Regions from separate parts of the Desulfovibrio faecalis genome, predicted to be linked through region 2. Evidence: predicted binding sites of a transcription regulator. Region 2 holds the regulator's gene; each other region holds the start of a gene.
The links. Region 2 encodes sigma-54, which starts transcription at its own class of promoters, with help from an activator protein. Its sites were predicted from a motif close to CTGGCACGGNNNNTGCTT; they were not measured.
Positions count from the first base shown of each region.

Region 1: the regulator sigma-54 is predicted to act here: its motif matches at 4,846-4,863, upstream of ACUZ79_RS00310 (flagellar hook protein FlgE).
Region 3: the regulator sigma-54 is predicted to act here: its motif matches at 3,649-3,666, upstream of flgB (flagellar basal body rod protein FlgB).

Region 1 covers NZ_JBRBQR010000001.1:74,803-82,588, forward strand. The annotation lists gene aprB (adenylyl-sulfate reductase subunit beta) at 1-30, opposite strand, end outside; gene ACUZ79_RS00290 (3-phosphoshikimate 1-carboxyvinyltransferase) at 523-2,322, shown strand; gene ACUZ79_RS00295 (MbtF) at 2,629-3,066, opposite strand; gene ACUZ79_RS00300 (pyridoxal phosphate-dependent aminotransferase) at 3,155-4,345, shown strand; gene ACUZ79_RS00305 (rhodanese-like domain-containing protein) at 4,396-4,815, shown strand; gene ACUZ79_RS00310 (flagellar hook protein FlgE) at 5,064-6,551, shown strand; gene ACUZ79_RS00315 (shikimate dehydrogenase family protein) at 6,809-7,690, shown strand; gene aroQ (type II 3-dehydroquinate dehydratase) at 7,715-7,786, shown strand, end outside.
Region 2 covers NZ_JBRBQR010000001.1:2,354,281-2,362,066, reverse strand. The annotation lists gene ACUZ79_RS10380 (Nif3-like dinuclear metal center hexameric protein) at 1-758, opposite strand, end outside; gene ACUZ79_RS10375 (phosphoribosylformylglycinamidine synthase subunit PurQ) at 1,125-1,934, opposite strand; gene ACUZ79_RS10370 (CTP synthase) at 2,209-3,852, shown strand; gene ACUZ79_RS10365 (hypothetical protein) at 3,880-4,071, shown strand; gene rpoN (RNA polymerase factor sigma-54) at 4,148-5,572, shown strand; gene hpf (ribosome hibernation-promoting factor, HPF/YfiA family) at 5,609-6,148, shown strand; gene rapZ (RNase adapter RapZ) at 6,334-7,284, shown strand; gene ACUZ79_RS10345 (PTS sugar transporter subunit IIA) at 7,318-7,761, shown strand; gene ACUZ79_RS10340 (PTS sugar transporter subunit IIB) at 7,763-7,786, shown strand, end outside.
Region 3 covers NZ_JBRBQR010000001.1:1,841,926-1,849,711, forward strand. The annotation lists gene feoB (ferrous iron transport protein B) at 1-1,888, shown strand, start outside; gene ACUZ79_RS08245 (thermonuclease family protein) at 2,011-2,499, shown strand; gene ACUZ79_RS08250 (hypothetical protein) at 2,531-2,953, shown strand; gene ACUZ79_RS08255 (3'-5' exonuclease) at 2,956-3,486, shown strand; gene flgB (flagellar basal body rod protein FlgB) at 3,711-4,124, shown strand; gene flgC (flagellar basal body rod protein FlgC) at 4,197-4,634, shown strand; gene fliE (flagellar hook-basal body complex protein FliE) at 4,842-5,288, shown strand; gene fliF (flagellar basal-body MS-ring/collar protein FliF) at 5,604-7,247, shown strand; gene ACUZ79_RS08280 (flagellar M-ring protein FliF) at 7,228-7,431, shown strand; gene fliG (flagellar motor switch protein FliG) at 7,478-7,786, shown strand, end outside.

The DNA of each region.
Region 1 (7,786 bases), 2.3 Mb from region 2:
GCACTTGGACGGATCGACAAACGTCGGCATACGTATCCTCCAACTCTTTTAAAAGTGTTTCAGAAAAACCCGCCGGGTTCGGCGAGGCGCGCGGCAAATCCGTCACGCCGGGGTTAGCCGAGCGCCTCCACAACGAAGGTTGGGCGTATGGATTGCGCAATTAGTAACAAGCACTTAGCCTTTGAGTCAACCCCCCTCTGCAAAAATTCGTGGAAACTTCACAGAGCCGTCATGTGGATTTACAGCAAATTCAAAATGTTAACTGCCTTGTGAAAAAAAATCTATTTCGCTTTTCCGCCCCTCTTGCGTCACAACCATTTCAAAAGCTAACGGATCATGCCACGCAGGACTGCCTGATGCGCAACCCTTGCAAGAGAAGCCATTTCAAGCTAACACGCTTGGGCAGATAAGGGAAGCCCCCGCGGCAAAACGAGCCATGAGTCGGCAACCTGTTGTTTTTTCAATGCTGCGCCACGGGCGGACCCCTCCTATCCAAATTTCATTATCAGTACAGGACAAGGCATGACCGACAATTCCAACGATTCCCGCGCTCCCCGCGATGCGCGCGAAGCACGGGGCCAGCGCGCCCCGCGCGGCCCCCGTAACGGGCACGAAACCGGCGATGCGCGCGCCCGCAAGCCGCTGCGCGAAGTGGTTTGCGAGATCGACCGCGACATTCTGCGGCTGCTGCTTCGCCGCAATAATATTCTTGTCCGCATGCGCGGCGACAAACCCCGGCTCGATTCCACGGAAGAAAAAACCATCCGTGAATCGTGGGAAGCCTCCGTTTCCCGCATCAGCCGCGACGCGCGCCTTTCGGGCCACTTTTTTTCGCTCATGCAGGAAGTGGAATTTCAGCCCCGTCCCGCCTCTGCCCGCGCTGACGGCGCGGATGAAGGCGGCGAACTCGGCGGTGCAGCGATGCAGGAACCGCCGCGCACGGCCTTTAACCTTGCACCGCCCGCCAAGCACGTGCGCCTGAACATGCCTGCCCCCCTGGCCTGCCGGGCCACGCGCGCATGGCTGATGCTGGCCGCAGCCACGGGCCAGCCCCTGCATATCGCACCCTGCCTCATGAATGATCCCATTGTTGACTGCGTCAAAATGCTCAATCAGGCAGGCGCCTCGATGACCCGCGAGGATGAAGGCGTTTCCGCCCGCCCGGCGGCCCCGCTTGGCGCATCTGACAAGGTAATCCACACGGGCGACAGCGCCTGGAACTTCTTCATGCTGCTGGGGCACTACCTTGGCCGCCCCTCGCGCGCAAAGTTTACTGGCGATGCCAGCCTGAAACTGGCTGATTTTTCTTCTGTGCGCCACTTCCTGCCCACCCTGGGAGCGCGCCTTGTGCATGTGGTGCCCAAGAGCGACGGCCTGCCTGCGCGCCTTGAGTGCTCCGGCATTCTGCCTGATTCCGTCAAACTGCCTGCCGATGTGCCCGCCGAACTGGCCGAGGGCATCCTGCTGGCGGCTCCCGGCTACGAAAGGGCGATCACCCTTGATCTTGGCTCGCATCCCGAGCACAGGCTCATTGTTGCCCGCATACTGCCCATACTGCGCGCAGCTGGCGCAGACGTACAGGTGGAGGGCGCAAAAGTACGCGTCAATCCTGGCCCGCTCAGCCTGCCTGCCCAGCCTCAGGCTGGCATGGAGCCGGAGCTGGCGCTCTTTCTTCTGGCTCTGCCCCTGGCTCTGGGCGGCGAAGCCCTGCTTGGCGGCCAGTGGCCCGCCCTGCCCGCAGCCGAAGCCGGCTGGGATCTTTTGCAGCAGCTCGGCCTTGACCTGCGCTTTGAAGCGGGCAAAAACGGCGGCGAAGTCTGCGCACGCGCTGCTGCGCCCCTGAAACAGTATGCTAAGGGTGATCTGCCTGCCGGATTCCCCGCCGCCTGGGCTCCGCTGCCGGTGGCTCTGGCCGCCTGTGCAGCCCTGCGCGGCGACAAGGCCGTTCTGCCTGTCCTGCCCTCTGGTACAGACCGCACTACGGTAGAAAGTTTTCTTTCTGCTGTGGGTCTGGATTTGGATGAAAACGGCAGATTGTGCAAAAAAGAACAAACTGGCCCGCGCACGGGCTGGAATGCCCCTGATCCTGTCTGGGCAATGGCCCTTGCACTGACTGCTTGTGCAAGCCCCCACCAGAAGCTGGGCAACCCCGGCATCATGACCGGGCTGTACCCGCCCTTCTGGGCGCTGTACAATACCCTGCCCGAACCGGCAGTGCGCCGTTCGGCCGCGCCGGAAGCTCCAGCTGCCGCTCCCAGACGCCGCATTATCACCGGCGCAGTGGCTGTGCCGCCGGAACTGAAAGACGAAGACGACTACTAGAAAAAAATGCACAACAGGCGCTGGCGGCGAGATATCGTCCCCAGCGCCTGTTGGCGTTTACAAGGCAAGTGCAGACATAAAGGCATTACATGGGGCAGGAGCCACACCGGCGAGCCTCTACCCAGCACTCTTGCAATGCTACGCGGGCCACAGGCGACCGTGGGGCAGAAATTTTTCCTCAGCCAAAGTCTGGCGCAGCGGCAAAAAAATCCGCCCCGCGCAGCATATCTGCAACGGGACGGAAATTCCGTTTGGGCCGCCATGCCCACTCCGCAATAGCGGACAAAAAAAACGCGGCTGCGAAGATTATTCCTGAGTAAAGCGGAACAGCCGCACGGAAAGGGGCTGCATGTTCTGCCGACTCATGGCTGAAACAATAAAGGCATAGTTTCGGGATTGCCCTGCAGGCGGGCAGGGGCCACGATAGTGACGCGTCAAGCCGCCCTCGGGGATAATGCCGCTGCCGTCGTTGTTCCACTCGCCACCGCCAAGGAACAGGTCCTGGCCATCATTGGTAAATTCCACCAGGCGCACGTCATAATAATCTGTGCTGCCGGGGATCTGTGCCACCTGAATTTCAGGCGATATCCGGGAACAGCGGTGAACTTCGCGCAAGGTAACGGTAACGGCCATGCCGTCTGGAATTTCCTGCGTCTCCTTGGAGGCGCAAGCGGGCAGCAGGACTGCCGCGAACAGCACAGGGAAGAGCGCACGCCGGGCTTTGCCTAAAATTTCAAAACGCATCAGGGCCTCCAAATGACAATTGCTTTATGCGGCTTTTGGAAGCATAACCAATAGTCAGGTCGAATACAACAACCAGTGGGAGCAGTATATGTCCATTCTTGCAGACAGCGTTACGGGGTATCTGGAACACTCTTCGTGGATCCGCCGCATGTTCGAGGCCGGAGGCCAGCTCAAGGCCCGTTTTGGAGCGGATAACGTGTATGACTTCAGCCTGGGCAACCCCGACCTGCCAGCACCCCCCGCCGTTGTGGACGGTTTGCGTTCCTTTACAGAACACGCTGGCGAACCTTTTGCCTTTGGCTACATGCCCAACGGCGGCTTTGTATGGGCGCGGGAAAAACTGGCCGCCCACCTCAGCAAGGAACAAGGCGTGGCGCTCACCGCCAATGATGTGCTGCTGGGCTGCGGCGCTGCCGGCGTACTCAACGCCTTTTTGCGCGCGGTCATCAATCCCGGCGAAGAAATGCTGGGCTTTGCGCCCTACTTTGTGGAATACGGCTTCTATGTAGCCAACCACGGCGGCACATTCCGCACTGTCATGAGCAAGGCTGACACCTTTGCGCCCGACCTTGCCGCGCTTGAAGAAGCCATCAGCCCCAAAACGCGCGTGGTGCTCATCAACTCGCCCAACAATCCCACCGGTGTGATTTACAGCCGCAAAGACCTCAAGGCACTGACCGAGCTGCTGGAAAACAAGAGTCAGGAATACGGCAAGCCCATCTGGCTTGTGGCCGATGAACCGTACCGCTTCCTTGCCTATGACGGTGCGGAAGTGCCTTCGGTGCTGCCGCTTTATCCTTACGCCGTGGTCATCAGCTCTTTCTCCAAAAATCTTTCGCTGCCCGGCGAACGCGTGGGCTTTGCCGCCGTTTCACCTCTGTTGCACGAAAAGGCCGAGCTCATGGCCGCTCTCACGCTCACCAACCGAATTCTCGGCTTTGTGAACCCGCCCGTTGTAGGCCAACACATCATGGCCGCCGCCTTGGGCAGCCAGGTTGACCTGGACGTCTACGCCGCCCGTCGCAAGGCCATGGCCGAGGTGCTCAAAAACGCCGGATACGAATTCCAGATGCCTGCAGGCGCGTTCTATTTCTTCCCCAAGGCTCCCGGCGGGGACGATGTGGCCTTTGTGAACAGGCTGGTCGAAGAACGCGTGCTGGCGGTTCCCGGCTCCGGCTTTGGCTGCCCCGGCTACTTCCGCCTGGCATTCTGCGTGGGCGAAGAAGTGATCCGCAAGGCTGCCGACGGCTTTGCCAAGGCCCGCGCCTCCGTAAAATAGCATCGCAGGCAGGCCTACAGACCGATCTCAAACCACCACAGGTAGCAGAAATGACGCACCCCCTCTCCGCAACGCCACCGCGCGGCAGGCTTTACGGCCTGATGTCGACGCTCGCATGCTTCCTCCTGCTGGCTGCCGTTCAGGTTTCCGCCAAGGATATCAGCGTGAAGGACGCCGCAAGCCTGTTGCAGAATCCTCCACAGGGGCTGACCATTGTTGATGTGCGCACCCCGGCGGAATTCCGCGAGGGGCACCTTGCAGGCGCTGTCAACATGGACTTTTTCGGCGCATCCTTTGATTCGCAGATACTTGGCCTGCCCAAGGACAAGCCGGTGCTGCTCTATTGCCGCACGGGCAACCGCTCTGCCGGAGCCTACGACGCCATGGAAAAAGAAGGGATAACCAATATCCTTCACATGAATGAAGGCATCACGGGCTGGCAGAAACAAGGCCTGCCGCTGCAAAAATAGCGCGCTGCTGTAGCGCAAGCAGCATTACGGCTGGCACGGATTCTGCTTCTATTCAGGGCGGAGAGGAAGATTTTTCCTCCCCGCCCTTTTTCTTTGCCTAGCCGGATGCGCGACGTACGCGCCGCAGGCAAGGCGCGCCGCGCACACGGGCGGCGCAACAGCATACGTTTTCACAACAGAAACGTCTTGCCGTTTGGGGTATCGTTTCCGGGCACGGGAAAATTATTCCCCCCGACAGGAGGCAGAGCATGAACTCGTCATTGTTTATCGGCGCCACGGGCATGAAAACGTTGAGTAGCGGCATGAACGTTATCTCAAACAACATCGCCAATGTGAGCACCATCGGGTACAAGCAGCAAACAGCTCTGTTTTCTGACGTTTTTTACGCGCAGCAGGGGGGCATAGGCGACTGGTGGGATGCGCAGACAGACTCCAAGGTTGCCCTTGGACAGGTAGGTCAGGGCGTACAGCTGGACGCAGTGCTCACACGGTACAACCAGGGGGCTCTTGAGTCTTCCAATACCGTTACGGATATGGCCATCAGCGGCAAAGGCTTCTTTCAGGTAACGGACAAAACCGGCGAACAGTATTACACCCGCGCGGGCGACTTCCGCCCCGACAATCAGGGTGTTCTGCGCACACCGGCGGGCATGGCCCTCATGGGATACAAGTACGCGGAGGACGGCACCAAGGGCGGTCTGGCGCAGGTCACCATTGACAAATTCGCCAAGATGCCCGCCAAGGCCACCACGGCTGTTGATATGCGCTTTAATGTGGGACAGTCCAAAGACACTTCCAGTGACCCTGCAAATCCCTATTTCAGCCTTGTCGGTCAGTATAATGCCGCCAATGATCCACCGTTGGCCAGTTCCAGCTACGGATACGGGCAGAGCATTACCCTGTACGGCACCGACGGCACGGCCCACTCGGCCACCATCTATTTTGACGGCGCACCATCCACAGGCTCCGGAACCACTGTGGAGTATCTCATTGCATCGGATGCCGATGCCAATGGCGGCAAGGCCCAGCCCCTGATGGCGGGCACCCTCAGCTTCAATGCCAAGGGCGAAGTTACCGGAATGTCGGCCTACACCCCATCCACTGCGGGCAGTACAAACCTTGCGGACTGGAACGCGGCCGCACTTTCCAAGGACGGCATACCCCAGATGACTGTCGACGGTGCGCCTGTCACGGTGAATCTTGGCATCACCGCCAAGAGCGGCTGGCAAAACAGTCCTGGAAATGCTGCCAGCGTGGGTACAGACCCCACGGCACTGGCGAGTATGGGCAACGCCTATACCCGCGCTGCGGATGCCACAACCAACTACACATCTTCCTCTCCTGTGACGCGCACACGCACCCAGGATGGCTACGCCGAAGGCTCACTGAACAGCATCAGCATCAACGCCGATGGTACGGTGGTGGGCAAGTATTCCAACAGCGAAAGCATGAATCTCTGGCAGATTCCTGTATGCCGTTTCACCAGCGAAGACGGCCTGCGCCGCGAGGGCAACAACCTCTTTTCCGCCACAGAAGATTCCGGCAGTATGGAAATGGGCGTTGCGGGTACGGAAAACTACGGCAAGATAAACGCGTACAACATTGAACATTCCAATGTGGACATGTCCCAGGAAATGGTCAACATGATTGTCAACCAGCGCGGCTTTCAGTCCAACAGCAAGGTTGTGACCACGGCAGATCAGATGTTGCAAAAGGCCATGGAACTCAAACGGTAGTCATTGCATGGGCGCAGACCCTTCCTTGGTGTCATGATATTCCGGCCCCGGCATAACCGGGGCCTTTTGTATTTCTGGCAAGATACCGCTGCAAAACTGGCAAACGCAAACCATACTCAAACACTTGGACTATCCGGGCAATCCTTGCTCCGGAGCATTGCTCCGTACCTCCCCATAGGGTACAGTGTTGCTTCCTGATGTAGATCACCCTGTAAAGAAACACTTTTTTCGCATTTTCCCGCAGGAGAGCACCCCGCATGAGCGTCGCAGCATCCCCCACCAATGGTACCGCTCTCTATGGCGTCACCGGTTGGCCGCTGGCCCAGACCCTTTCGCCCCTGTTGCACAACACGGGCTTCCAGACCCTGGGCATCAACGCACTGTACCAGAAATGGGAAGTGCCACCCGAAAAACTGCCCGCCTTTGTGGAAAGTGTTCGCCTGCTTGATATTCGCGGCTGCTCCGTAACCATCCCGCATAAGGTTGGTCTTTTGCCCCTGCTGGACGAAGTCAGCCCCCTTGCACGGCAGGTGGGCGCAGCCAATACCATCTACTGGAAGGGTGACCGCCTTTGCGGCGAAAACACCGATGTGGCCGGATTCATGGCTCCGCTCGCAGATATGCCTCTTGGCGGGGCGGACGTGCTGCTGCTTGGTGCGGGCGGCGCTGCCCGGGCCGTTGCCGCAGGCCTTGCCGCGCCGGACAATGCAAAGCGCCCTGCCAGAATCTTTGTGGCCACGCCTTCCGATAAATCGCACCTGCCGCTGGCCGAAGAATTCGGCCTTACGCCCCTGCTGTGGAAAGACCGTCACGAGCCTCCGACCATGCTGGTGGTCAACACCACCCCCCTTGGCATGCGCGGCAAGGCGGAAGATGATACCCCCTACGATTTCTCGCTGGCGGGGTCACTTCCCGCCAACGGTGCTGCCAAGGCAACACCCCTTGCCTACGATATTGTGTACAACCCCCTCGAAACCCGTTTTCTGCGCGAGGCCCGCGCTGCTGGGCGTTGCTGCATATCGGGCCTTGAAATGTTTTTTGGTCAGGGCGACGCGCAGTTCCGCCTCTGGACGGGGCAGGGGCTGCCGCCCGAATCACGCCGCGCCCTTGAGGACGCCCTTGGGCAACAGCCCCAATAAACCGACATGAAAAGCGAGGCTTCCATGCGAATTCTGGTGCTGCACGGCGTCAATTTGAACATGTTTGGCAAGCGCGACCCCTCACAGTATGGCACG
Region 2 (7,786 bases):
GAAGGCACAAAAAACACTTCCGTCTCTGGCAGGCGCTGTTGCAGCAACCGGCTCATGCGCAGCATCATTTCTTCCTCAAGGCTGTGGTGACCCACATCCAGAAGGCAGATTTCAGCGGCAAGCGCCGTGTGGTATTTGACATCACCGGTTATGAAAAGCTGCGCATGGGCAGCTTGCGCCGCGCCGAGCAGCGATGAACCCGAACCCGTGCAGTAGGCCACGCGGGTAATTGTTTGCGGCTCCGGCCCGCTCACTGTGGCTGTGGCAAGGGGGGCGTTGCGTGCAACGATGCCTGCAATCTGCGCCACTGTCATGGCCTTGGGCAGATCGCCCGCAAGGCCGAAGCCCAGAGGCAGATCATTGCCCACTGCCGGGGCCACAGGCTCCAGCACTGCAAGATTGCGCAGCTCAAGCGCACGGGCCAGCCAGCCCGCCGGGCCGTAAGCGTTGACATCCAGCGAGGTATGGGCCGCATACAGCGGCACATCGGCCTGGAACAGCAGGCGCAGCACCTCGTGGTAGTCGTCAAGCCTGTTGGGCAGCACGGCCTTGAGCAGCAGCGGGTGATGGCTGAGCACAAATTGCGCGCCCTTTTCCAGCGCTGCACGCACGGATGCGGGCGTTGGGTCGAGGCAGACGGCAAGCCTGGCAACATCCTGCCTGTGCGCCGCCACCTGTTGGCCCGAAACGTCCCAGCCAGCGGCAGCGGCCAGAGGTGCAATTTCTTCTATCGCCTTAATAATTTCAATAGGTTGCATAGATATCACCCACCATAAAAAAAGGCACTTTCTTGCTGGTGCAGAGAAAGCGCCTCGTTGAATACGGCGTAAAAAAATGTGCAACGTGTTGTGGCAATGTTGTTTCGCACCTTGTCTGACGCGTGCGCGCAGGAAAAACCAAAGGGGGTTCAGCTCTTCGGAATCAGCGAATCTATCGAAGGCCTTGTGCTTTGTCAATAAACATTGCGCAGGAGCTGCTTGCAGCAAGGCCGCGCCGTGTCGCAAAATGTATACGGAAAGGGGAGGCTTCGTAAAGCCTCCCCCAAATAATCATGGCGACAACGTGAGCCGGACTGTGCAGAGCATTATATAATGTCAGTCAGCATCTGGCTCAGCTGAATCTCTCTATTGACCGCGCAGGTAGCGCACGGCATTCACAAAAATGAGCGTACCGGGGGCATCCAGCTCGCCGCGCGTCCAGCCGGGGTGGTTGGTCACGTGGTGGAAAGCCTCGGGGTGGGGCATAAGGCCCAGCACCCGGCCCGTGGGGTCGGTCAGACCCGCAATGGCAAGGGTGGAGCCGTTGGGGTTGAGCGGATATTCCTGTGTGGGCTTGCCCGTAGCAGGGTCGGCGTATTGCAGGGCAATGAGGTTTTCTTCCTCCAGGCGGCGCAGGCAGTCCGCATCGCGGGCAACGAGCTTGCCTTCGCCGTGGCGCACGGGCATGGAGAGCAGGGGCAGGTTTTTGGTGAACACGCAGGGGCTTGCCGCATTGGGCAGCAGATGCACCCAGCGGTCTTCAAAGCGGGCGGAATCGTTGTTGCCCAGTGAAACCTGGCGCTCAAAGCGCTGACCGCCAAGGGCCGGCAGCACTCCCAGTTTGACCAGCAGCTGGAAACCGTTGCAGATGCCCAAAATCAGCTTGCCCTCATCCAAAAACTCGCGCAAGCTCTGCAACAGGGCCGCGCCCGCGTCGTCCTTGAGGTAACGCCAGCGCATGGCCGCAGCCTGGGCCGCGCCGAGATCGTCGCCATCCAGAAACCCGCCGGGGAAAATCAAAAAGTGATAGTCGGCAAGGCGAACCTTGGCCGCCACCAGATCGGAAAAATGCACCACATCGGCCTTGTCGGCACCGGCCAGACGGGCCGTGTGGGCTGTTTCCATGTGCGAATTTGTACCGTAGCCGGTGATGACCAGTGTGTTGACCGTACCCATGCGGGGGAAGCCTCCTTGGCTTTGCAACGCGGATAATTCCGGCCATGCCTTGCGGTGTGCGCCGGACGTGCTTTTGCCTTGGAAACCTTGGCTGACCCGCGCCGGGCATAACAGATGACCGGCGCGCGGGCCGCTTGTGGTGGGCACGCACGCTGAAAAGGGAATAACACATTACTTAGCTTGTTTTACTTAGTCAATGCTAGCCAAAAAATTCAATTTGGGTTAAGACTGTTTGGTTGAACTATTCAACATACCCAAGTACAGGTGGAAGTGCATGAAAACTAAATACATTTTTGTGACGGGCGGCGTTCTGTCGTCGTTAGGCAAGGGCCTCGCGGCTGCGTCTTTGGGCGCGCTGCTGCAAACGCGCGGGCTTACGGTAACCATCCAGAAGCTTGATCCTTACATCAATGTTGACCCCGGCACCATGAACCCGTTCCAGCACGGCGAGGTATTTGTTACCGATGACGGCGCGGAAACGGATCTGGATCTCGGGCACTACGAACGTTACCTTAACGTGCCCATGTCGCGGAAGAACAACACCACTTCCGGCGCTATTTACAACCACGTTATCGCCAAGGAACGTCACGGCGATTACCTGGGCGCCACGGTGCAGGTGATCCCGCACATTACTGATGAAATCAAGAGCGTGGTGCTCTCCCTTTCCGAAGGCGAAGACGCGCCTGATGTCGCCATTATCGAAATAGGCGGCACGGTGGGCGACATTGAAGGCCTGCCCTTTCTTGAGGCCATCCGCCAGTTGCGTTCCGACCTTGGACGCGACAACTGCCTGAACATCCACCTTACGCTTGTGCCTTACCTTCGCAGCGCTGGCGAGCACAAAACCAAGCCCACCCAGCACAGCGTCAAGGAACTGCTCTCCATCGGCATTCAGCCCGACATTATTCTGTGCCGTTGCGAGCAGAGCATCCCCGAAGAACTGCGCCGCAAGATCGCCCTGTTCTGCAATGTGGATCAGGACGCCGTGTTCTCTTCGGTGGACGTGAACAATATTTATGAAGTGCCGCTCAAGTTCTATGAGGAAGGCTTTGACCAGAAGGTAGCCATCATGCTGCGCCTGCCCGCGCGCAATGCCCACCTTGAAGCTTGGGAAAAGCTCGTGAGCGACTGCGCCAACCCCAAGGGCAAGGTCACCATTGCCATTGTGGGCAAGTACGTTGACCTCAAGGAAGCCTACAAGAGCCTGCACGAAGCCCTCATTCACGGCGGCGTTGCCAACCGCGTTGAAGTGGAGCTGCGCTACGTCAATTCCGAGAATGTGGACGAAAGCAACTGTGCGGAATCCTTCAAGGGCTGTCATGGTATTCTTGTGCCCGGCGGCTTTGGATATCGCGGTGTGGAAGGCAAGATTGCCGCCATCCGTTATGCGCGTGAAAACAACATTCCTTTCTTCGGCATCTGCCTTGGCATGCAGTGCGCGGTTATCGAATTTGCCCGCCACGTGGCAAACCTTGATGACGCCAACTCGGAAGAATTCAACCCGCTTTCTGATCACAAGGTCATCTACCTTATGACCGAGTGGTTCGACTTCCGCACCAAGAACGTTGAAAAACGCGACGCGGGCAGCGACAAGGGCGGCACCATGCGCCTTGGCTCCTACCCCTGCAAGGTGCAGCCCGATACCAAGGCCTTTGTGGCCTATAAGAAGGGCATGGTTGATGAACGTCACCGCCATCGTTACGAATTTAACAATGCCTTCAAGGAAATGCTGGGCGAAAAGGGCATGGTTTTCAGCGGCACCGCCCCTGACGATTCGCTTGTGGAAATCATTGAGCTGAAGAACCACCCCTGGTTCCTTGGCTGCCAGTTCCATCCCGAATTCAAGTCCCGGCCCATGAACGCGCATCCGCTGTTCCGCGAATTTATCGGAGCGGCGAAAAAGTTCGCCAAGGTGTAATTTGCGGCTCTAACGCAGCGAGGCTTTTTGATTTTCACCAAGCTTGGGTATCGCAAAATCGCGCAAAAAGGGGAGGGCATTGCCTTCCCCTTTTTTGGTGCGCAGATTATTTTCAATGGCGCAAATGCTGCGCCAAATCTGGATTTTTGGCGCTGGCAGCCCTTGCTGCTGGTTGGCGATACCGCGAACCTGATCTTGCAACTGTTAGCTATTGCATAATTTTTGCAGATGTGGCACAGTACTTGTAAACAGATAAGTCTATAGTCCTATGGCTAGTTAATGCAAAAGAGCACACATGGCACTGGAACTACGGCAGCAACTTAAGCTGTCACAGCAACTGGTAATGACCCCGCAATTGCAGCAGGCAATCAAGCTGTTGCAACTCTCACGCGTGGAACTTCTGGAAACTGTGCAGCAGGAACTGCTTGAAAACCCCTTTCTCGAAGAATCTTCACTTACGGACGATGCCTCCCAGGAGCAGCACGAGGAAAGCCGCGAAGCCCCAAAGGAGGAAGTGTACGACAGGGAACTGGCCAAGGACGCCGACTGGGAAGATTACCTCGGTGAGTTTGCCAGCACCCCCCGCCTATCGCAGTCGCGCGAGTTTGAACTTGCCGAAGAAATTTCGCCTCTTGAAGCCCGATATGCGGCCAAGCCCACCCTTGAGGGGCATCTTTTCTGGCAGTTGCGCCTTTCGTCGCTGACAGAAGAGCAGAAGGCCATTGGCGAGGTCATTATCGGCAACCTCTCCTCCGCCGGGTACCTGCAAGCCAGCATTGAAGAAGTGGCCGAAATGGCCCAGGTCGCGCCCGAGGCCGTGCTGCCCGTGCTTGAGAGGGTGCAGCTTTTTGATCCCATCGGCGTTGCCGCGCGCGATGCGCGCGAATGCCTGATGGTGCAGATCAAGAGCCTCAATTACGCCCGCGACCCAATCCTCGTGGAGCTGGTAGAATCGCACCTCGAAGACCTCGAGGCCAAGCGCTACAAGCCCCTGCTGCGCAAGTTCAAGCTCGATATGGAAGAGCTCAAGGAGTATCTGGATATCATCCAGAGCCTTGACCCATTGCCCGGCGCAAGTTTTGGCGGCGGCGAGCCAACCTACGTAAGCCCCGATGTATTTGTGTACAAGATGGGCGACGAATTTGTGATTTTGCTCAATGATGACGGCCTGCCCCAGTTGCAGCTTTCGGCCATGAGCCAGATGAACATTGGCGGCTCTGAGAAGGAAAAGGACTACTGCGCAGAAAAGATCCGCTCCGCCTCATGGCTTATCAAGAGCCTGTATCAGCGCCAGCGCACGCTTTATAAGGTTATGGAAAGCATTGTGCGCCACCAGCAGCCATTTTTTGAGGACGGCGTGACCAAGCTCGCGCCGCTCATTCTCAAGGATATTGCTGACGACATCAGCATGCACGAATCAACGGTGAGCCGCATTACCACCAACAAGTATGTGGCAACGCCCCACGGCATCTTTGAATTGAAGTTTTTCTTTAACAGCGGCCTTGAACTCGATGACGGAAGCCAGGTAGGCTCAGAAAGCGTCAAGGCTCTGATCAAGAAATTCATCTCTGAGGAAGATACCCGATCCCCCCTCAGCGATGAGCGTATCGGCGAAATGCTCAAGGAGCGTCTCAAGGTCAATATTGCGCGGCGCACGGTGGCAAAATACCGCACGGCGCTTGATATTCCATCTTCGTCAAGGCGCAAGGAGCATTTCTGATTCCCCGTCGAGTGGCTCAATACTTAGGAGGAACTTATGAACATCTCATTTGCTTTCAAGAACTTTGAAGCCTCCGAACATCTGAAGAAGTATGCCCGTCGCCGCATGGAAAAGCTGGGACGGTTTTTTGGCAAGGCCTCTGGCCTTGAAGTTGTCGTTGTGCTGACAGTCGACAAGTTCCGTCATCGCTGCGAAGTGACCGTTACGGGCGAAGGCCTGCACATCAACGCCACGGAGCAGACTTCGGACATGTACGCCGCCATTGACCTTGTGACAGACAAGGTTGAATCGCAGATCAAGCGCCAGGTGGCCCGCGTAAAGGCCCAGCGGCGGCACGCCCGCAATACGGATGTGGACGTGTTTACCTACAACCTCGATGCCGAAGCCGACGTGCAGCAGCCCGTTGACGGCACCGACCGCCTCGCCACCAAGCCCCTGCATCTGGATGAAGCGCTCATGCAGCTTGATTCCATCGGCAGCGAGTTTCTGGTGTTCTTTAATGCAGAAAACAACCGCATCAATGTGGTATACCGCACCAAGGTGAACGGCTATGCCCTCATTGACCCCGTGTTGTAATCGTTCATAATGAGGGGGCGGGCTGGCAACGGCTCGCCCCCGTCTCAGGTGCACCCCCTGCCGGTTGCCGCGCAATGGCCCTCACCTGGGCTTGAGCGCGGCGCGGATTTGGCAACGTCCGTCAGAAGCCTGTGGCGTACAACCCCGGCTGCAAACGGCGATCTGACCCCGAAGAGGCGAATGTCATGAAGGATTCCGCGCAGATACCCGCCACAGATTCCACCCTTGCCGCACAGCCTGATGCGGACGCGCCCGTTCCCGGCGTGGATGTGCAGGTGTGCATTGTCACGGGCCTTTCAGGCGCTGGCAAAAGCACAGCGCTCAAGGTTTTTGAAGACATGGGTCATTTTGTGGTCGATGGGCTGCCCGTGAGCCTTGTCATGGAAATGGTGGACATGATGTCGCGCCCCTCCATGAGCCACTTCAAGGGTATTGCTCTGGGTATGGATCTGCGCCAGAGCAATTTTGTGGAAGATATCAACGATTGCCTGAGCATGCTCGCGGGCAAAAACATCCGCCCCATGCTGCTTTTTCTTGAGGCCAACAATCAGGAACTCATTCGCCGCTATGCTTCGACCCGCCGCCCGCATCCGCTGGAGCGCGAGGGCATGGGCCTTGAGGCGGCGCTGCTGGCAGAGCGCAGCAGTCTGCGCCCCCTGCGTGAAATGGCTGATCTGGTCATCGACACCTCGCGTTTCTCCATCCACGACCTGAGGCGCGCCATTCAGAAGCGCTGGAGCGGCAACAAGGGCAAGCTGCGGGCCATCAGGGTCAACGTGATTTCTTTCGGTTTCAAATATGGTGTGCCGCGTGAGGCTGATCTGGTTTTTGACCTGCGTTTTCTGGCAAATCCCTATTTTGTGGAAGAGCTGCGGCCCATGAGCGGCAAGGACAAACCCGTTGCCGACTATGTGTTCAATTCGCCCCATGCCCGCGAATACCGCGACAAGCTGGTTGATCTGCTGTTTTTTATGCTGCCGCTCATGGAGGCCGAAGGCCGCTACCGCATAACCGTGACCGTGGGCTGTACCGGCGGCCGCCACCGCTCGGTGGCAATGGCCGAAGAAATTTTACAGGCGCTGCGGCAGGCTGATTATCCGGCTTTTCTGGAGCATCGGCACCTTGAACTTGGCTAAAAAAGCTGGCACGTTCTGTTGCGTGAGGTTGTCATGACGGACGAAAACAAGAAGACTCAGGTTGGAATCATTCTGGTTTCGCATGCCGACTATGGTTCGGCCATGCTGCGCACCGCCGAATTCATACTCGGGCAGCAGAGCGATTGCAGCTCCATCAGTGTTGACGTGGCGCACGAGGTTTCCGAAACCGTTCGCCGCCTTACGGACGCAACCCAGCGGCTCGACAAGGGCGCGGGCGTCATTATTCTTACCGATATGTTTGGCGGCACGCCCACCAATCTTGCTCTTTCGCTGCTGGCAACCCACAAGGTCGAGGTTGTTACCGGCGTGAACCTGCCCATGCTGCTCAAGGTGTTTACCTCGCGCGACAAGGAGCTTGAAGAAGTGGCCCGCATCGCTGGCGAGGCAGGGGCAAAAGGTATTGTGGTTGCGGGCAGCATGCTGCGCAACAAAGCCCGTGACAAAGCCGATAGCTAGTATGTGGTTTCGCGTGGACAATCGC
Region 3 (7,786 bases), 510 kb from region 2:
GCTGCTTACCGTGCAGATGCTCGAAATGGGCATTCCCGTGGTGCTTGGCTGCAACATGATGGACGAAGCCCGCGCCGCAGGCATCCATATTGATATGGAGCGCCTTGGCGAGCTGCTGGGTATCCCCGTGCTGCCCATGGTGGCCCGCTCCGGCGAAGGTCTGGATGAAGCCATGGCCGTAGCCATGAAGCTGGCGCAGGCTGGCAAAGCCAATGCCCTGCGTATTTCTTACGGCAGCGATATTGACCCCGTGTTGCTGGACATGGAAAAGAACATTGCCGACAATGGCCTGCTGGCCCAAAAGTATATGCCTCACTGGGTTGCCCTAAAGATGCTTGAAGGCGACAGCGAAATCATGAGCGAGGTTCGCGCCGCCAATGCCGCTCTGGCCGAAGAGCTTGAGGGTATGCGCAAAAAGGCTGCCGCTCATGTGCGCAGCACGCTCAACGGCAATCTTGAATCCATCATCACAGATTACCGTTACGGCTTTATCCGCAGCCTGCTGCGCGACGGCATCGTGACCCAGGATGCCGGCAAGGACCGTCTGGCCCTTTCCGACAAGCTGGACAAGGTGCTCACCAACGCCTTCCTTGGGCCGCTGATCATGATCGGCGTGCTCTACCTCATGTTTCAGGTGACGTTTACTGTGGGCGATTACCCCAAAGGCTGGGTTGAAGACGGCTTTAAATGGTTGGGTGATACCTGCACAATGCTGCTGCCCGAGGGCTTTGCCCAGTCGCTTATTGTGGACGGCATCATCGCGGGTGTTGGCGGCGTGGTCAGCTTTGTGCCGCTCATTCTCATCATGTTTGCGCTTATCTCCTTTATGGAAGACAGCGGCTACATGGCCCGCGTGGCCTACATGATGGACCGCATCTTCCGCTTTTTCGGCCTGCACGGCGCATCGGTCATGCCCTATATTATCGCTGGCGGTATTGCGGGCGGTTGCGCCATCCCCGGCGTCATGGCAACCCGTACCCTGCGCAGCCCCAAGGAAAAACTGGCAACCCTGCTCACGCTGCCCTACATGACCTGCGGCGCAAAGCTGCCCGTGTTTTTGCTGCTGGCCGGGGCATTCTTTCCTGACAATGCCCCCACGGTTATGTTTCTTATCATGATAACCGGTTGGGTCATGGCTCTGCTGGTGGCGCGCCTGCTGCGCTCTTCCATCGTCAAGGGCGAGGCCACTCCCTTTGTTATGGAGCTGCCCCCGTACCGCATGCCTACCCTCATGAGCCTTTTGCTGCACTGCTGGGAACGCGCCTGGATGTACCTCAAGAAGGCCGGTACCGTGCTTGTGGCCATTTCTATCCTGATCTGGGCCGCCATGACCTTCCCCGGTCTGCCGGAAGACAAGTCCGCCCCCTTTGACGCCCAGATTGCCCAGCTTGAGGAAAAGATCGCGGCTATCCCTGAAGGTGACGAAGCCCGCGCCCCCATTGAAGATGAACTCGGCAACGTGCGCAACGAGCTTAAGGAAGAAGCCTTGGCCTTTTCCGTGGCAGGCCGTCTTGGCAAGGCTGTGGAACCCGCCACGCGCCCCATGGGCTTTGACTGGCGCACCGACATAGCCCTGCTGGCCGGTGTGGCCGCCAAGGAAGCTGTTGTGGCCACCATGGGCACTGCCTATGCCATGGGCGATCAGGATCCCGAAGACGCCGCTCCTCTTGCGGAACGTCTCAAGGGTGATGAAGCATGGTCAAAGGCCACTGCACTTTCCCTGATGCTCTTCGTGCTGCTGTATTCCCCCTGCTTTGTGGCCCTGGTGGTCATTCGACAGGAGGCTGGCAGCTGGGGCTGGGTGGCGTTCAGCATTGTGTTCAACACGGCTCTGGCCTTTGCTGTAGCCACAGCCGCCTACCAGATAGGACGCACTGTCTGGGGGTAGCAATACTGTTTGATTTCTGATTCCCCTCCTTGATGCCTGTGCCGCCTGCCTTGACAAAGGTCTGGCGGCACAGGCATTATCTGCTGGCGCACATTTGCAGGCCTTTACCGAGGGATTCAGCAATGCTTAACCAGCTTTTTACAAGTATAATCCTTATGGTTCTGGCTGTGTCTCCATCTGCTGCGGCTACAACGTGGAATGCGTATGTGGTAAGAGTGGAAGACGGCAATACCATTTCAGTCAGCACCAAGAAAGACAGTGAAGAACCTGAGAAGGTGCTGGTTTTTTACGGCATTGAAGCTCCCAGTCTCAGGCAGCCTTACGGGCCTCAGGCGCTGGCCTATTTGCAGCGCATGATGCCCAAGGGAGCCAAAGTGGACGTTGAAGACGTGGGGCAGCTCGAAGCTGGCCCCATTACCGCACTTGTGCAGGTGGGCGGTGATTCCGTCAACTACAAGCTGGTGATGGAAGGTCTGGCCTGGGTGGACAGGCAGAAGTGCAGGGCCATTTTTTGCCGCCGCTGGCTTATTCAGGAACATCAGGCGGTATTGGACAGGCGTGGCATTTGGGGGTTGAACATTGGCACCCCCCCCTGGCAATGGACCCGCTGACACGCCGCCGTAACCCATAAAAGGAGCGCGTATGGAAGTTACAGGTTCCGAAGAACTGCGTAAATTTCTTGATTCCTGGCAGGATGACCCGCTTAACATCAAGAAATCATTTACGGAATACATGGATTTTCTGGCCGCGCACAGCAACATTTCCTTTACCTTCAAGGCTCGGCCCGGCGTAAGTTATTCCCTGCGCGCGCGCCACAGCGTGCAGACCGAACGTGTACTTTTTGTGCTGCTGGATGTGGTGGATGATGAACCGGCAAGCCGCTGGCTTTCCATTTGTTTTTATGACGAAATGGTCTCTGACCCTGGCGAAAAGGGCGACTTTGTGCCCGGCGGCCTCATGGGCGAAGATGCCCGTTGCTTTAACCTCGAGGACGACGATGCCGTCATGCGCGACTATATCAAGGCGCGTTTGGCCGAAGCCGCCCACAAAGCCGCAAAAGAGTAAGTGTGGTTTCTACAGATTTGAGCCGTAGTGTAGCTATTGATTTTGAAACGTCCGGTTACTCGGCCCACAGCGCTTGCGCCGTGGGCCTTGCTCGTATTGAGCAGGGCAGTGTGACCGATGTTTTTTACAGTCTCATCAGGCCGCCGTCATCGCGCGTGATGTTTACCGAGATCCACGGTTTGACCTGGCCCATGCTGAAGGATGCGCCCACTTTTGCCGAACTGTGGCCGCAGATAGAGGCCTTTGTTGAAGGGGCGGGCAGCCTGCTTGCGCACAATGCCTCCTTTGACAAGCGTGTGCTTGCCGCAAGTTGCCATGCAGTGGGAGTACAGGAACCCCGTGCGCCTTTTTTGTGCACGCTCAAAGGCTCCCGCCGCAGTTTGCCGCTTGCCTCCAAAAAGCTCAGCAGCGTGAGTGCCTACTTTGGCATAGCGCTGAACCACCACCATGCCGGTTCGGATGCGGAGGCCTGCGCCCGCATCTATTTGCAGTTGCGCGCTCTGGGCGTAACCGACGCACAGATGAAACTGTAAGCCGCAGTTCGTCCATTCCCGCAGATTGACCCCGCCCGGATTTACGGGCGGTTTTTTTTTGCGCTTGCGGTCTGGCCTGGCGGAACTGCCTGCATCTGTCAAAATACCGACCCTCTGCCCGTTCTTTTTTTTAACATGCTTTAATTACGTGATTTTTATGCTGTGGAACGCTTGTTGCTAAAGGCTTGGCAAGCAGATTTCCGTGAACCACGGGGGTACGTAGTATGAAATCAATGTTCAATATGCAGATAGGCCTTGTGGGCAAGGTCATGGATATGCAGTTGCAGCGGCAGAACGTCATCTCGGGCAATATCGCCAACGTGGAGACGCCCAACTACAAGCCGCGCGAACTGTCTTTTGAAAAAGAGCTGCAATCGGCCCTTGGTCTTGACGCAAGAGGGGAGATGACCCGCACGGAATCTTCTCACATGCCCACGGCTTTCAGGCCTGATTCTTTTGGGCCGGAATGGGATATGGCGATCAAGCCGCGTGTTGTTCACGGCGAGGACCGCGTGAATATTGATAAAGAAATGGCCAAGCATGCCAAGAACCAGTTGCAGTACACAGCGCTTACCCAAGTGATGAGCAAGTCTTTTGAAGGACTGAACAACATCATCCAGGATGGCAAGCAGTCCTGATTTTTGCCCGCAGCCGCGCCGCTTCCATACGCGGCATAAGAACCCCGGCAGCGGACAGTGTAGGAGGAAGCCATGGACTTCATGACGGCATTTGATATCAGCGCGTCCGGCCTTGCAGCCGACCGCACCCGCATCAACACCATTTCGATGAACCTTGCCAACGCCAAGACAACGCGCACGCCCCAGGGCGGGCCGTACCGTCGGCGTAGCGTGGTGCAGCAAACGGCTGATGTGGATGATCCTTTTTCCATCCACATGCGCTCGGCCCTCGACAGGGCGGTCCAGGGCGTGCGTGTTTCTGCCGTGACCATGGACAACCGACCCTTCAAGCGGGTGTACGAACCAGGCAACCCTGACGCCAATGCGGAAGGCTACGTCATGTACCCCGATATCAACGTGGTTGAGGAAATGGCCAACCTCATGACTGCCCAGCGCAACTATGAGGCCAACGTCACTACGGTGGATGCCGTCAAGGGCATGTTTATCAAGGCGTTGGATATTGGCCGCTAGGGTCTGTTACTAAATAATTATTGTGGTCGATCACTGCGTCATCCAGCATTTTTTACTCCAGGCATGGACAGAAAGCGTCCACTCCTGTCGTAAAAAAAACACTGCTTTACTTTGTCATCGGCGCAAAATCTTTTATTTGGAAGCAGCCCCTAAGGTATGACCACGGTTGCAGCATAAAAAAGTTTTTTTTGGAGCGCGGAGGTTGTTATGAGCATTCAGGCAGTTGGCATGCGGGCGTACAGCGAGGCAGTGCAGAATTTCAGCAAGGTGCAGAGCACCCTGCAGCAGGGCGGCTCCATCGGCGGCCAGACCCAGTTTGCCAAAACTCTTGACCAGAGCCTTTTGCGTGACAGCGTTGACCGGGGCGAAAATTTTGGCGCCCAAGCGGATTTTATCAAATATCCCACGCAGGCGCACACGCCGGTGACGCCGCAGAACAGTTTTTCCGGCACCATCAAAAGTTCGCTCAACAAGGTTAACGAACTGGACAACTTTAAAAATACGGCTATCGAAGATTTCGCCGCAGGCCGCACCCAGAATGTGCACGAACTCATGATCACCATGCAGAAATCCAGCATGGCCATGAAGCTGACCTCTGCCGTGCGCGGCAAGGTGCTTGAGGCCTATAAGGAAATTTCCCGCATGCAGTTCTAGGAAACTGCGTGAGCACCTGTTCCAGCCTGGCGCGGCGCGTTTATTTACGTTGCGATACGCCCGGGCAGGTATAATTTTTCAAATTCCAGCTTTTCCTTTCCGCGCGTGATACTCCTGAACGCCGAATCCCCCACTGGCTTTGCCCTGGGGGATTCGGCGTTTCTGGCGCAGTGTCACAAATTTGAACGAGTCGGCGGGAATTTTTAAAAATACTGTAATTGCAGTGTGTTAAAAAGTGGCATGGCAATTGCTTTGCCAGGGCATATGCCCGGCCAACGTGCCGGAATTACGCCACGTCTTCGCAGGAGCAACCATATGCCGGCTTTTCTTATGCAACTTGTCAATTCCATCAAGGCAGTCTGGGCCCGAATGAGCGTCGCGCAGCGCGTGATGGTTCTGGGTGGATTTGTCTTCATCAGCTCTGCGGCCATTGGCCTTTCTGTCTGGGCCTCGCGGCCCGACTTGAAAGTGCTGTATTCCAACCTCAGCGCCGAAGACGCCAGCGTTGTCATCAAGTCGCTTCAGGCCGACAAGGTCATGTATCAGCTTACGGACAACGGAAAAACCATTCTTGTTCCCAAGGAAGTTGTGTATGATGAACGCATCAAGATTGCAGGCGAAGGCGGTCTTGTGGGGCAGGGCATTGGTTTTGAAATTTTTGACAAGGTCAAGGTAGGGCAAACCGACTTTGTGCAGAAAATAAACTACACCCGCGCCTTGCAGGGTGAACTTTCGCGCACCATCAGCGAATTCCCCAATGTGGAAAGCGCGCGCGTGCATCTGGTCATTCCGCACCGCAGCCTGTTTGTGGAAGAACGCCAGTCCCCCTCTGCCTCGGTTGTGCTCAAGCTCAAGCGGCCCAACCTCAAGCCTGACCAGAAAGAAATCAACGCCATCCTCAACATGATGCTCATGGCTGTGGAAGGGCTTGATAAAACGCATGTTTCCATTTCAGACAATGGCGGCAAGGTGCTGTATCAGCCGGAATCAGACAGCCTCGCCGGTGCAAGCACCACCCAGATGGAACACCGCCAGCAGGTGCAGCGCAACCTTGAACGCCGCATTGAAGAAATGTTGCAGCCCATGTTTGGCCCTGGCCGAGTTATCGCCAAGGTCAACGTGGATATGGATTTCAGCCAGCGCACCATCCGCCGCGAACTGTTTGACCCCGAAAAAACCGCAGTACGCAGCGAGCAGCGCAGTGAAGAAACCCAGCAGGGCCGCTCGAATCTTGAGGGCGGCTCGCCGGACGCCAACTTTCGTGGTGATGGCATAGCCGGATCTGTTTCACAGCAGAACGGCAGCCGCGAAACCCGCACCACCAACTACGAAATTAACAAGGAAGAGCAGCAAATCGTATCCAATGTGGGCGATTTAAAGCGCATGACGGTTGCAGTCCTTATCGATGGGACGTATGAAAAGACCAGCGGAGCGTGGACATTTGTGCCGCGCAAGGCCGATGACCTTGAGCGAGTGCGCCAGCTTGTTACCAATGCCGTGGGTCTGGACAAGGCCCGTGGCGATGCTCTGGAAGTAAGCTCCGCTCCGTTTACGGATTCCGAGCCGCCCAAGGATCCCAATTTTGCCGAAATGCTGGCCGATTATGCCGAACGGCTGGGCAAGCCCCTGCTCAACGCGCTGCTGGCCTTCTTGTTCCTCATGCTTGTGGTGCGGCCTGTGGTTCTGGCCCTCATCCGGCCCAAGGTTGAAGCCGGTGAGATGATTGAGGGGCTTGAAGGCCTGCCCGCAGCCGAAGAACAGCTGGCTCTGTATGAGGCTCTTGAAGAGGCCTCCAAGGCAGATGATGAAATCGGCGCGGACGAAGAAGACGATGAACTGGTTTTCAAAGATATTGAAGCCTTGAAGTCGCACATTTTCACCCTTTCTGATAATCATATGGAGCAGGTGGTGATGCTGGTGCGCGGCTGGATGAAAAACGATGAAACAGCTACCGCCTAAAGCATCAAACCGTCAATTGACGGAAAGCAGCTCGACGCTCTCGCAGCTCAAGGCCTTGCGCCTTGCGCAAAAAGAAAGCAATCAGCGCGTTGAGGAATTGAAAATGCGGCTCTTCCACATTACCGAGCAGCATATGGATCAGGCCGTGCGGCTTATCAAGCGCTGGCTTGCAGACAAGGAATGAGCAACCCCGAGCAGCCTCGTGCGGATCTCGGTGAAGGAGTAGGGAGATGGAGTTGACCGGCAAACAGCGTACTGCAGTGCTGCTGCTCGCCATGGGCGACAAATTCACGGCTGACGTGTTCAAACGCATGGACCGGCAGGAAATAGCCGACATCTCCAGAGCTATCGTGGAATTGGAGCCTGTGCCGCGCGAAACAGTCGAAGAAGTGCTGCGCGAGTTCCACGAATCGCTGGTTGAAGGCGTGGATATGATCACGGGCGGCAGCGACACGCTGAAGCGTCTGCTGGTCAAAAACCTTGATCCTGAAACCGCCAAGTACGTTATGGACTCCCTGAGCCTTGAAACCGGCCCCGCG